Regions from separate parts of the Variovorax sp. S12S4 genome, predicted to be linked through region 2. Evidence: predicted binding sites of a transcription regulator. Region 2 holds the regulator's gene; the other holds the start of a gene.
What was found. Region 2 encodes HrcA, which represses chaperone genes, less so after heat shock. Its sites were predicted from a motif close to TTAGCACTCNNNNNNNNNGAGTGCTAA; they were not measured.

Region 1 (4,317 bases), 2.2 Mb from region 2:
GTCCAGAATGCCCAGCTCGAGCATGTCGCCGTACGTGTCGTTCGCAGCGTTGAAGCCGTAGTTGCCCTTGCCGGCCAACACAGCGTTCACCACCACCGAGGCTTCGCCGCCGGCGTTGTTCACGATTTCGCGCAGGGGCGCTTCGATCGCCTTGAGCACCAGCTTGATACCGGCGTCCTGGTCGGCGTTGTCGCCCTTCACGCGGTCGCCCACGGCTTGCTTGGCACGCAGCAGAGCCACGCCGCCGCCAGCCACAACGCCTTCTTCCACTGCAGCGCGGGTGGCGTGCAGGGCGTCTTCGACGCGAGCCTTCTTTTCCTTCATTTCGACTTCGGTGGCGGCGCCAACCTTGATCACCGCAACACCGCCGGCCAGCTTGGCCACGCGCTCTTGCAGCTTTTCACGGTCGTAGTCGCTCGTGGCTTCTTCGATCTGCACGCGCACTTGCTTCACGCGGGCTTCGATGTCGGCAGCAGCGCCGGCGCCGTCGATGATGATGGTGTTTTCCTTGCCCACTTCGATGCGCTTGGCTTGGCCCAGGTCGGCCAGCGTCACCTTTTCGAGCGTGAGGCCCACTTCTTCAGCGATCACCTTGCCGCCCGTCAGGATGGCGATGTCTTCCAGCATGGCCTTGCGGCGGTCGCCGAAGCCAGGAGCCTTGACAGCCACGACCTTCAGGATGCCGCGGATCGTGTTCACCACCAGCGTAGCCAGGGCTTCGCCTTCGACTTCTTCGGCAATGATCAGCAGCGGACGACCGGCCTTTGCAACTTGTTCCAGCGTGGGGAGCAGGTCGCGGATGTTGCTGATCTTCTTGTCGAACAGCAGCACGAACGGGTTGTCGAGCAGCGCCGATTGCTTCTCGGGGTTGTTGATGAAGTAGGGCGACAGGTAGCCGCGGTCGAACTGCATGCCTTCGACGACGTCGAGTTCGCTTTCGAGCGACTTGCCGTCTTCGACAGTGATCACGCCTTCCTTGCCGACCTTGTCCATCGCGTCGGCGATGAGCTTGCCGATGGTTTCGTCGCTGTTGGCCGAGATCGAGCCGACTTGTGCGATTTCCTTCGACGTGGTGGTGGGCTTCGAAGCCTTCTTCAGCTCTTCGACCAGGGCCGTGACGGCCTTGTCGATGCCGCGCTTCAGGTCCATCGGGTTGATGCCGGCGGCCACGTACTTGAAGCCTTCGCGAACGATGGCTTGTGCCAGAACCGTGGCGGTGGTGGTGCCGTCACCAGCGTTGTCGCTGGTCTTCGAGGCCACTTCCTTCACGAGCTGGGCGCCCATGTTCTGGAGCTTGTCCTTGAGTTCGATTTCCTTGGCGACCGACACACCGTCCTTGGTGACGGTGGGGGCGCCGAACGAGCGCTCGAGCACCACGTTGCGGCCCTTGGGGCCCAGGGTCACCTTGACTGCGTTGGCGAGGATGTTGACACCCTCGACCATGCGTGCGCGGGCTTCACCGCCGAAGACTACGTCTTTTGCTGCCATGTTTTATTTCTCCGAAAGGGGATGGATGGATTACTTATCGACGACTGCGAACAGGTCGTCTTCCTTCATGACCAGCAGTTCGTCGCCGCCGACCTTGACGGTCTGGCCGCTGTACTTGCCGAACAGGACGCGGTCGCCGACCTTGACGGTCAGTGCGGTCAGTTCGCCCTTGTCGTTGCGCTTGCCCGGGCCCACGGCCAGGACTTCACCCTGGTCGGGCTTTTCGGCGGCTGCGTCGGGAATGACGATGCCGGAGGCGGTCTTGGTTTCGCTGTCAACACGCTTGACGATCACGCGATCGGCCAAAGGACGAAGTTTCATTGCATCTCCTGGATAAGAAACGGGGTTGTGGTCGGGCGCCGGGCGGGGAGACCGGCGGCCCATCGGCTGGAATCGAGGCTTGTTAGCACTCGTCAGCAGCGAGTGCTAATCATAAGGGCAATCGGTGGAGTTTCAAGGCCCCGGGGCGCAGCCGTCGGTGCGGAACGTCGGTGGAGATTAGCGGACACGCCATTTAACCTTCGTGCCTGCGGCCGTTCGTCCCAGTTGATAGCGGCCGTTCAAATACGCCAGAAGCCCTATAGACGAGCGACAACAGAAAAGCACGCAGACACATCGACAAAACTAGAGGTATAGTTACTTCATGGAAAAACGCGAGAGGTCACCACAAGAGCTGTCCGCCGAAGCCGCAGCCCCCATGTTGGCGGCGCTAGGGAGTCTCCCCCGTTTGGCTGTGTTCAGAAATCTGCTTCGCGCCGGCCACGAGGGGATGAACGTGACTGCGCTTCAAACCGCGACCGCCTTGCCAGCATCGACGTTGAAACATCACCTCGCGGCGTTGGTTGGGACCGGCCTTGTGACCCAACTGCGAAACGGCCGCGAAGTAGTGTGCACTGCTCGATTCGAACAGATTCATCATCTGAGTGGATTTCTGCTGCGTGAGTGCTGCGTCGACGCGGGAGAACGTGTGGACAAAACATCGACAGCTAGTTGCTGAGCTCACTTTTTTTCGCCAATAAAACCATATCTCTAGTGATATGGATTTTTAGGAGCACGTGATGACTGACTTTGAAGTTGTACGAGCAGTGTCGGCATGGGGACCCTGGGTGACCGCAGCGATTTTGGCGGTAGGTGTTGGTCTTGCAGCTCTCGTCGGTGCGGCTCTACGCCGCATAGGGTGTCTTATAAAAACTCGGAGACAGCATTCAATGAGCGCGAATGGCACCTCAGCTCAGAGAGTCATCGCGGATCGAACCACGGAAGTGGCTAAAAAGGCCGAGGACCTGTTGCTCGGAAATCGCAATGCCTTTTGCGTCGAAACAGAGTTCGCGCGAGTGCCTCGCGGCGAAAGCGCGGGACCGATTTCACTTCCCGAATGCAACTCGCGTAGCGCTGCAGCAGAAAGCTCGAACGGGACTACGGCAGTTGGCCTCCAACCGCGCATGACTTAAACAGAGCGCTGGCTTACTTTGGGCCGGCAATACGACACGAAGGTCGGCATCTGGCCCGAGGCGGCCATTCCTAGCTGCCCTGGGCCAGAGAAGGTACCGCTGACATCGCGGCATCACTCCCCAAACGAGCGCCCACTTGCTTAACTTCGATATTTCGACAATACTTGAATAATGGAAGAAAATACTGTCGTCCGTTCCTTGGCTGCACTCGCGCAACCCGTGCGCCTTCGTGTGTTCCGCGCCTTGGTTGTCGCCGGCCTCGAGGGCATGACGCCCGGCACGCTCACAGAAGCCCTGGATGTGCCGGCCACGAGCTTGTCGTTTCACCTCAAAGAGCTCACGAACGCGGGCCTCGTCTCGCAGGAGCGCCAAGGGCGGCACCTCATCTACCGGGCATCGTTCGAGCAGATGAACGCGCTCTTGGGATACCTGACCGAGAACTGTTGTGAGGGGCAGGCATGCGCCACCGAGGTTGACGCCTCATGTGCTTGCTGACGACCGCACACCTCATCCATCATGAAACCAGAACTGGCGAGTACAGCCGACCTGACCAAGGTTCGCGCGCTGCTGCGCACTTGCGAGTTGCCCGAGATCGATCTGGATCTAGGGCACATGGGTGATTTCCTCGTGCTTCGCGCTGGCGATAGCCTAGTGGGCTGCGTCGGCCTCGAGCGCACGGGTGATGCCGGCTTGTTGCGCTCCCTCGCGGTGGCGCATGAGCGGCGTGGCACGGGCCTCGGCGATGAGCTCCTGCGCGCAATCGAAGCTCGAGCCGTTGCGGCGGGCGTCCAGCGACTCTTCCTGCTCACGACAACCGCACCCAACTTCTTTGCTGCACGGGGTTACCTCCCTTGCCCCAGGACTGACGCGCCGGACGCAATCCGAGCGCTCACCGAGTTCGCGAGCATCTGCCCGGCTTCAGCCACTTGCATGTTCAGCCGACTTGACCAGTCGATTTCTAGCCACGGGCTCACGTAATCCCAATGTCACCCATCAACGTCCACTTAGGAGAGCCATCATGAAGCGTTTCCACGTTCACCTGCATGTCGATGACCTGAGCAAGAGCATCGCGTTTTACTCCAACCTTTTCGCTGCGGAGCCGGCGCGCGTCGAGCAGGACTACGCCAAGTGGATGCTGGAGGACCCTCGGGTCAACTTCGCGATTTCCACAAGGGGCCACGGCACGGGGATCGACCATCTCGGCATTCAGGCCGAGGACGAGAACGAACTCGCCGAACTCAAGGTCCGCGCCCAGTCGGCCGACCGTGCGCTGTTCGATGAGGGGGCCACGGTCTGCTGCTATGCCAAGAGCGAGAAGCACTGGGTCACCGACCCGCAGGGCGTGGCATGGGAGCACTACCGGACGATGGATGCCTCC
Region 2 (4,317 bases):
CGGCGCGGCGAACAGCCTCTGTGTTGACCGCGGCGCGAACGGTTCCGGCGCCCTGAAACGCCGGCCGTGCGGCGCTTACTCCGCGGTGCTTGAACCCGCAGAGGGAGCGGGATAGCTCACAGACAGCAACTCGACCTCATGCGTGCCGCCCGGCGTCACGAGCTTCACCACGTCGCCCTCGCGTGACTTGAGCAAGGCCCTCGCGATGGGCGAAATCCAGCTGACTTGCGATTGGGCGCTGTCCGCTTCGTCGATGCCCAGGATGGTCACACTGCGCTCGTCGCCCGTTTCATCGGCATAGCGCACCGTGGCGCCAAAGAAAACCTGATCGCTGCCATGGTGCACCGAGGGGTCGGTCACCTCGGCAATCTCCAGCCGCTTGGTCAGAAAGCGAATGCGCCGATCGATTTCTCGCAGGCGCTTTTTGCCGTAGAGGTAATCGCCATTCTCCGAGCGGTCGCCATTCTTGGCCGCCCAATGCACCGCCTCGACGACCTTGGGGCGCTCTTCGTCCATCAATTGCAGCAATTCGTCGCGCAGCCGGGCATATCCCGCTGGCGTGATGTAATTCTTGCTTCCGCTGGGCAGCGCCGGGCCGGCGCTTTCGCCGCCGTCGTCGTCTTCGTCGGCGTCGGTTTCCTTGGTGAATGCTTTGCTCAAGGCAAAACCTCCGAATTTAAAAAGGCCCGCAACTTTCATTGCAGGCCTTCATGATGAAGTGCGGCGAACTCCTGAGTCGCCCGTTCAACATATTGTGCCCCGATCCTTGGGGGCGAGGCCTTGCGTACCGGGCCGACTTGCTTCACCCCAGGTCGGAGCGCTTGCAGTCGAAAACCACGCTTTGTTCGACGGCGCGCAGCGCGGGCACCTTGTTCACGAACGTCACGCCGGCGCTCATCAGGCGCCACTCTGTGGTCTTGAACAGCTTGAAGAGGCTCGTGGTTTCGACCCCGACCGTCGGGATGGAGTTGAAGACATAGACGGGCTCGCCGGACTGGCTTTCTTCCATGTTCACCAGGTCCGCTCTCAGCTTGCCCATGGTTTCCGTGTCTTTCGTCCTGGAGCGAACGACGTCCATGTTGACGGTGCGAGAGTGCTCGTCGATTGAAATCCTGCGGATCGAATTGAGGGACGAGGCGGTTCCGCTGTTCGCGCCCGGAATGCAGGTGATCTTTCCTGCCCAGACCGAACCTGTGGCCAAGGACAGCAAGAAAAGGAGCGGAAGTGCGAGTCTTTTTGCGTGAGTACCCATGATTCACTCTAAGCCGTTTCCCCGGCCGGCAGGGTTCGACCTATGTCTTACGGACTAATTGTTACGGTATCAATAAACGTTAACATTTTCGTCTTCACGTGAAATAAGTCACATTCTTAATTCCCGAGGCTTGCTACTGATGAGTTGAACGGGAGAGAAGCTCCGAGCTCTATGGACTCTGGTGGGAAGCAATGGTCACTCAGGTCATTCATAACGCGACCATCACGTTGCAGTTGCCCTACGGCATGAGCGCCAGCGCCGAAGTCGCGGCGCTGCGGGCCGCGGGCATTCCGGTCGACGGGTTGGGCAATGCAACCTCGGGTTATCTGTTCGTGCGGACCACGGGCCGCGGTGACAACCGGACGAACACCTTTCGGTGGTTTGCCACGAGCATCGGCAGCGATCCCATCGATGTGACCACCTTGCCTGGGGGCCCCTCTCTGGCATGCCGATAGACAAAAAGGAAAAGGGTTAGGACACGTTGATGTCCTAACCCTTTAAGAGAGTGGTGCGGCTGGCAGGAATTGAACCCACGACCCCTTGGTTCGTAGCCAAGTACTCTATCCAACTGAGCTACAGCCGCACAGCTATCGATTATAGCATCCATTTTTGGCCCAAACCGGACCAGCTCAGAAATGAATGCAAGTGGTAGGCCGTGATGGGCTTGAACCATCGACCAACGGATTATGAGTCCGCTGCTCTAACCAACTGAGCTAACGGCCCACGAGAGACCTCGATTCTATTCGCCGTGCAGCCCTACTTACGGTGGCTCAGCGCGTTGCTGACCAGGCGCGAGGTGATGTCGACGATCTGGATCATGCGCTCGTAAGGCATGCGGGTCGGCCCGATGACGCCGAGGGTGCCCACGACCTGCCCATCGACCTCGTAGTTGGCGCTGACGATGGAAAGCTCTTCGATCGGCACCACCTGGCTCTCGCCGCCGATGAAGATGCGCACGCCCTCGGCTTTGCTCGACACGTCGAGCAGCCGCATGAGCTGCGCCTTCTGTTCGAACAGTTCGAAGGCGCGGCGCAGTTGTCCCATGTCGCTGGAAAAGTCGGTCACCGAGAGCAGGTTGCGCTCGCCGGAGATCACAACGTCGTCTTCCTGCGCTTCGGTCAACACCTCGGAGCTGACCTTGACGGCCGCCTGCATCAGCGCGGCAATCTCGCCGCGCAGCTTTTCGACTTCTGACTGAAGCCGGTCGCGCACCTGCTCGATGGTCAGGCCCGCATAGTGGGCGTTGATGTAGTTCGACGCCTCGACCAGTTGCGACTGCGAATAGTCGGCCTCGGGAAAGATCACGCGGTTTTGCACGTCGCCGTCCGGCGAGACGATGATCACCAGCAGCCGCCGCTCGGAAAGCTTCAGGAACTCGATCTGCTTGAACACTGACGCCCGCCGAGGCGCCATGACGACGCCCACGAACTGCGACAGGTTGGACAACAGGCTGGCCGCGTTGGCTATCACCTTCTGCGGTTGGTCGGGCGCCAGGCTCGGCGCGCTCATCTGCTCGCGCTCGGCAGTGAGCATGGTGTCGACGAAGAGCCGGTAGCCACGGGCCGTGGGAATGCGGCCGGCCGAGGTGTGCGGGCTGGCAATCAGCCCCAGCGCCTCGAGGTCCGACATGACGTTGCGGATGGTCGCGGGCGAAAGGTCCAGCCCCGGCGCGCGCGACAAAGTCCGCGACCCGACCGGTTGGCCTTCGGCGATGTAACGCTCCACCAAAGTCTTGAGGAGCAACTTGGCACGGTCGTCCAGCATTGCAAGATTTTAGTGTTGTAATTTGTATATGACTTCCCGCTTTCGCAACGTCGCCCTGATCGGCAAATACCAGGCTTCAGGCGCCCGGGCGCAAGCGGACGCGCGCGACGGCGTCATGGAAGATATTGGCGCCTTCCTTGAATCGCAAGGGTGCACTGTTTTCGTCGAAAAATCCGCTGCTGCAGAGGCCGCTGCGGACGCCATCGCAGGCGGCCGCTACGAGGCGCTGAGCGTAGAAGAAATCGGGCAGCGCTGCGACCTGGGCCTGGTGGTCGGGGGCGACGGCACCATGCTGGGCATCGGCCGGCAACTGGCGTGCTACGGCATTCCGCTGATCGGCATCAACCGCGGCCGGCTCGGCTTCATCACCGACATTCCGCTCGACAACTACCAGGCCACGCTGATTCCCATGCTGGCCGGCGAATACGAAGAAGACCACCGCAGCCTGATGCATGCACAGGTCATGCGCGACGGTCTATCGGTTTTCGACGCGCTGGCAATGAACGATGTGGTGGTGAACCGCGACTCCACCTCGGGCATGGTCGAGTTGCGAGTGTCAGTGGGCCGGCACTTCGTGGCCAACCAGCGCGCCGACGGGCTGATCATTGCGTCTCCCACAGGCTCGACGGCGTATGCGCTGTCGGCCGGCGGGCCGCTGCTGCACCCGGCGGTGCCGGGCTGGGTGCTGGTGCCCATTGCACCGCACACCTTGTCGAACCGCCCGGTGCTGCTGCCCGACGCGGACGAGATCGTGATCGAACTGGTGTCGGGGCGCGGCGCCAGCGCCAATTTCGACATGCAGTCCTTGGCCTCGCTCGCCATCGGCGACCGAGTGGTGGTGCGGCGCTCCGACTTCCGGGTTCGCTTTCTGCACCCGCGCGGCTGGAGCTATTTCGACACGCTGCGCAAGAAACTACATTGGAACGAAGGGGGCTCCTGAGATGGCGCTGCGACGCATCGCACTGCGCGACTTCGTGATCGTGCGATCACTCGAACTCGACCTGTCCGCCGGTTTTACGGTGCTCACCGGCGAAACCGGCGCGGGCAAATCCATATTGATCGACGCGCTTCAGCTGGCGCTGGGCAACCGCGCGGATGCAGGCGCGGTGCGCGAGGGCGCCGAGCGCCTCGACGTGAGCGCTGAATTCGATGCCGACCCGGCCTTCGCGGCCTGGCTCGACGAAGGCGGATTCGAATCCGGCGACGCTCTGCTGCTGCGCCGCACGGTGGACCTGCAAGGCCGCAGCCGCGGCTGGATCAACGGCAGCCCGGCCACGGCAACGCAGTTGCGGGAGCTCGGC

Region 1: M0765_RS14805 (co-chaperone GroES) is a predicted target of HrcA. The motif match lies at 1,892-1,918, and genes of this name have one in related genera.

What each region holds. Positions count from the first base shown of each region.
Region 1 covers NZ_JALPKR020000002.1:3,009,637-3,013,953, forward strand. The annotation lists gene groL (chaperonin GroEL) at 1-1,488, opposite strand, end outside; gene M0765_RS14805 (co-chaperone GroES) at 1,519-1,809, opposite strand; gene M0765_RS29470 (ArsR/SmtB family transcription factor) at 2,186-2,485, shown strand; gene M0765_RS14810 (ArsR/SmtB family transcription factor) at 3,111-3,434, shown strand; gene arsN2 (arsenic resistance N-acetyltransferase ArsN2) at 3,456-3,917, shown strand; gene M0765_RS14820 (ArsI/CadI family heavy metal resistance metalloenzyme) at 3,958-4,317, shown strand, end outside.
Region 2 covers NZ_JALPKR020000002.1:809,072-813,388, forward strand. The annotation lists gene M0765_RS04260 (RelA/SpoT family protein) at 1-56, shown strand, start outside; gene greB (transcription elongation factor GreB) at 76-660, opposite strand; gene M0765_RS04270 (hypothetical protein) at 803-1,039, opposite strand; gene M0765_RS04275 (hypothetical protein) at 1,047-1,244, shown strand; gene M0765_RS04280 (hypothetical protein) at 1,444-1,707, shown strand; tRNA gene M0765_RS04285 (tRNA-Arg) at 1,759-1,835, opposite strand; tRNA gene M0765_RS04290 (tRNA-Ile) at 1,899-1,975, opposite strand; gene hrcA (heat-inducible transcriptional repressor HrcA) at 2,009-3,016, opposite strand; gene M0765_RS04300 (NAD kinase) at 3,045-3,956, shown strand; gene recN (DNA repair protein RecN) at 3,958-4,317, shown strand, end outside.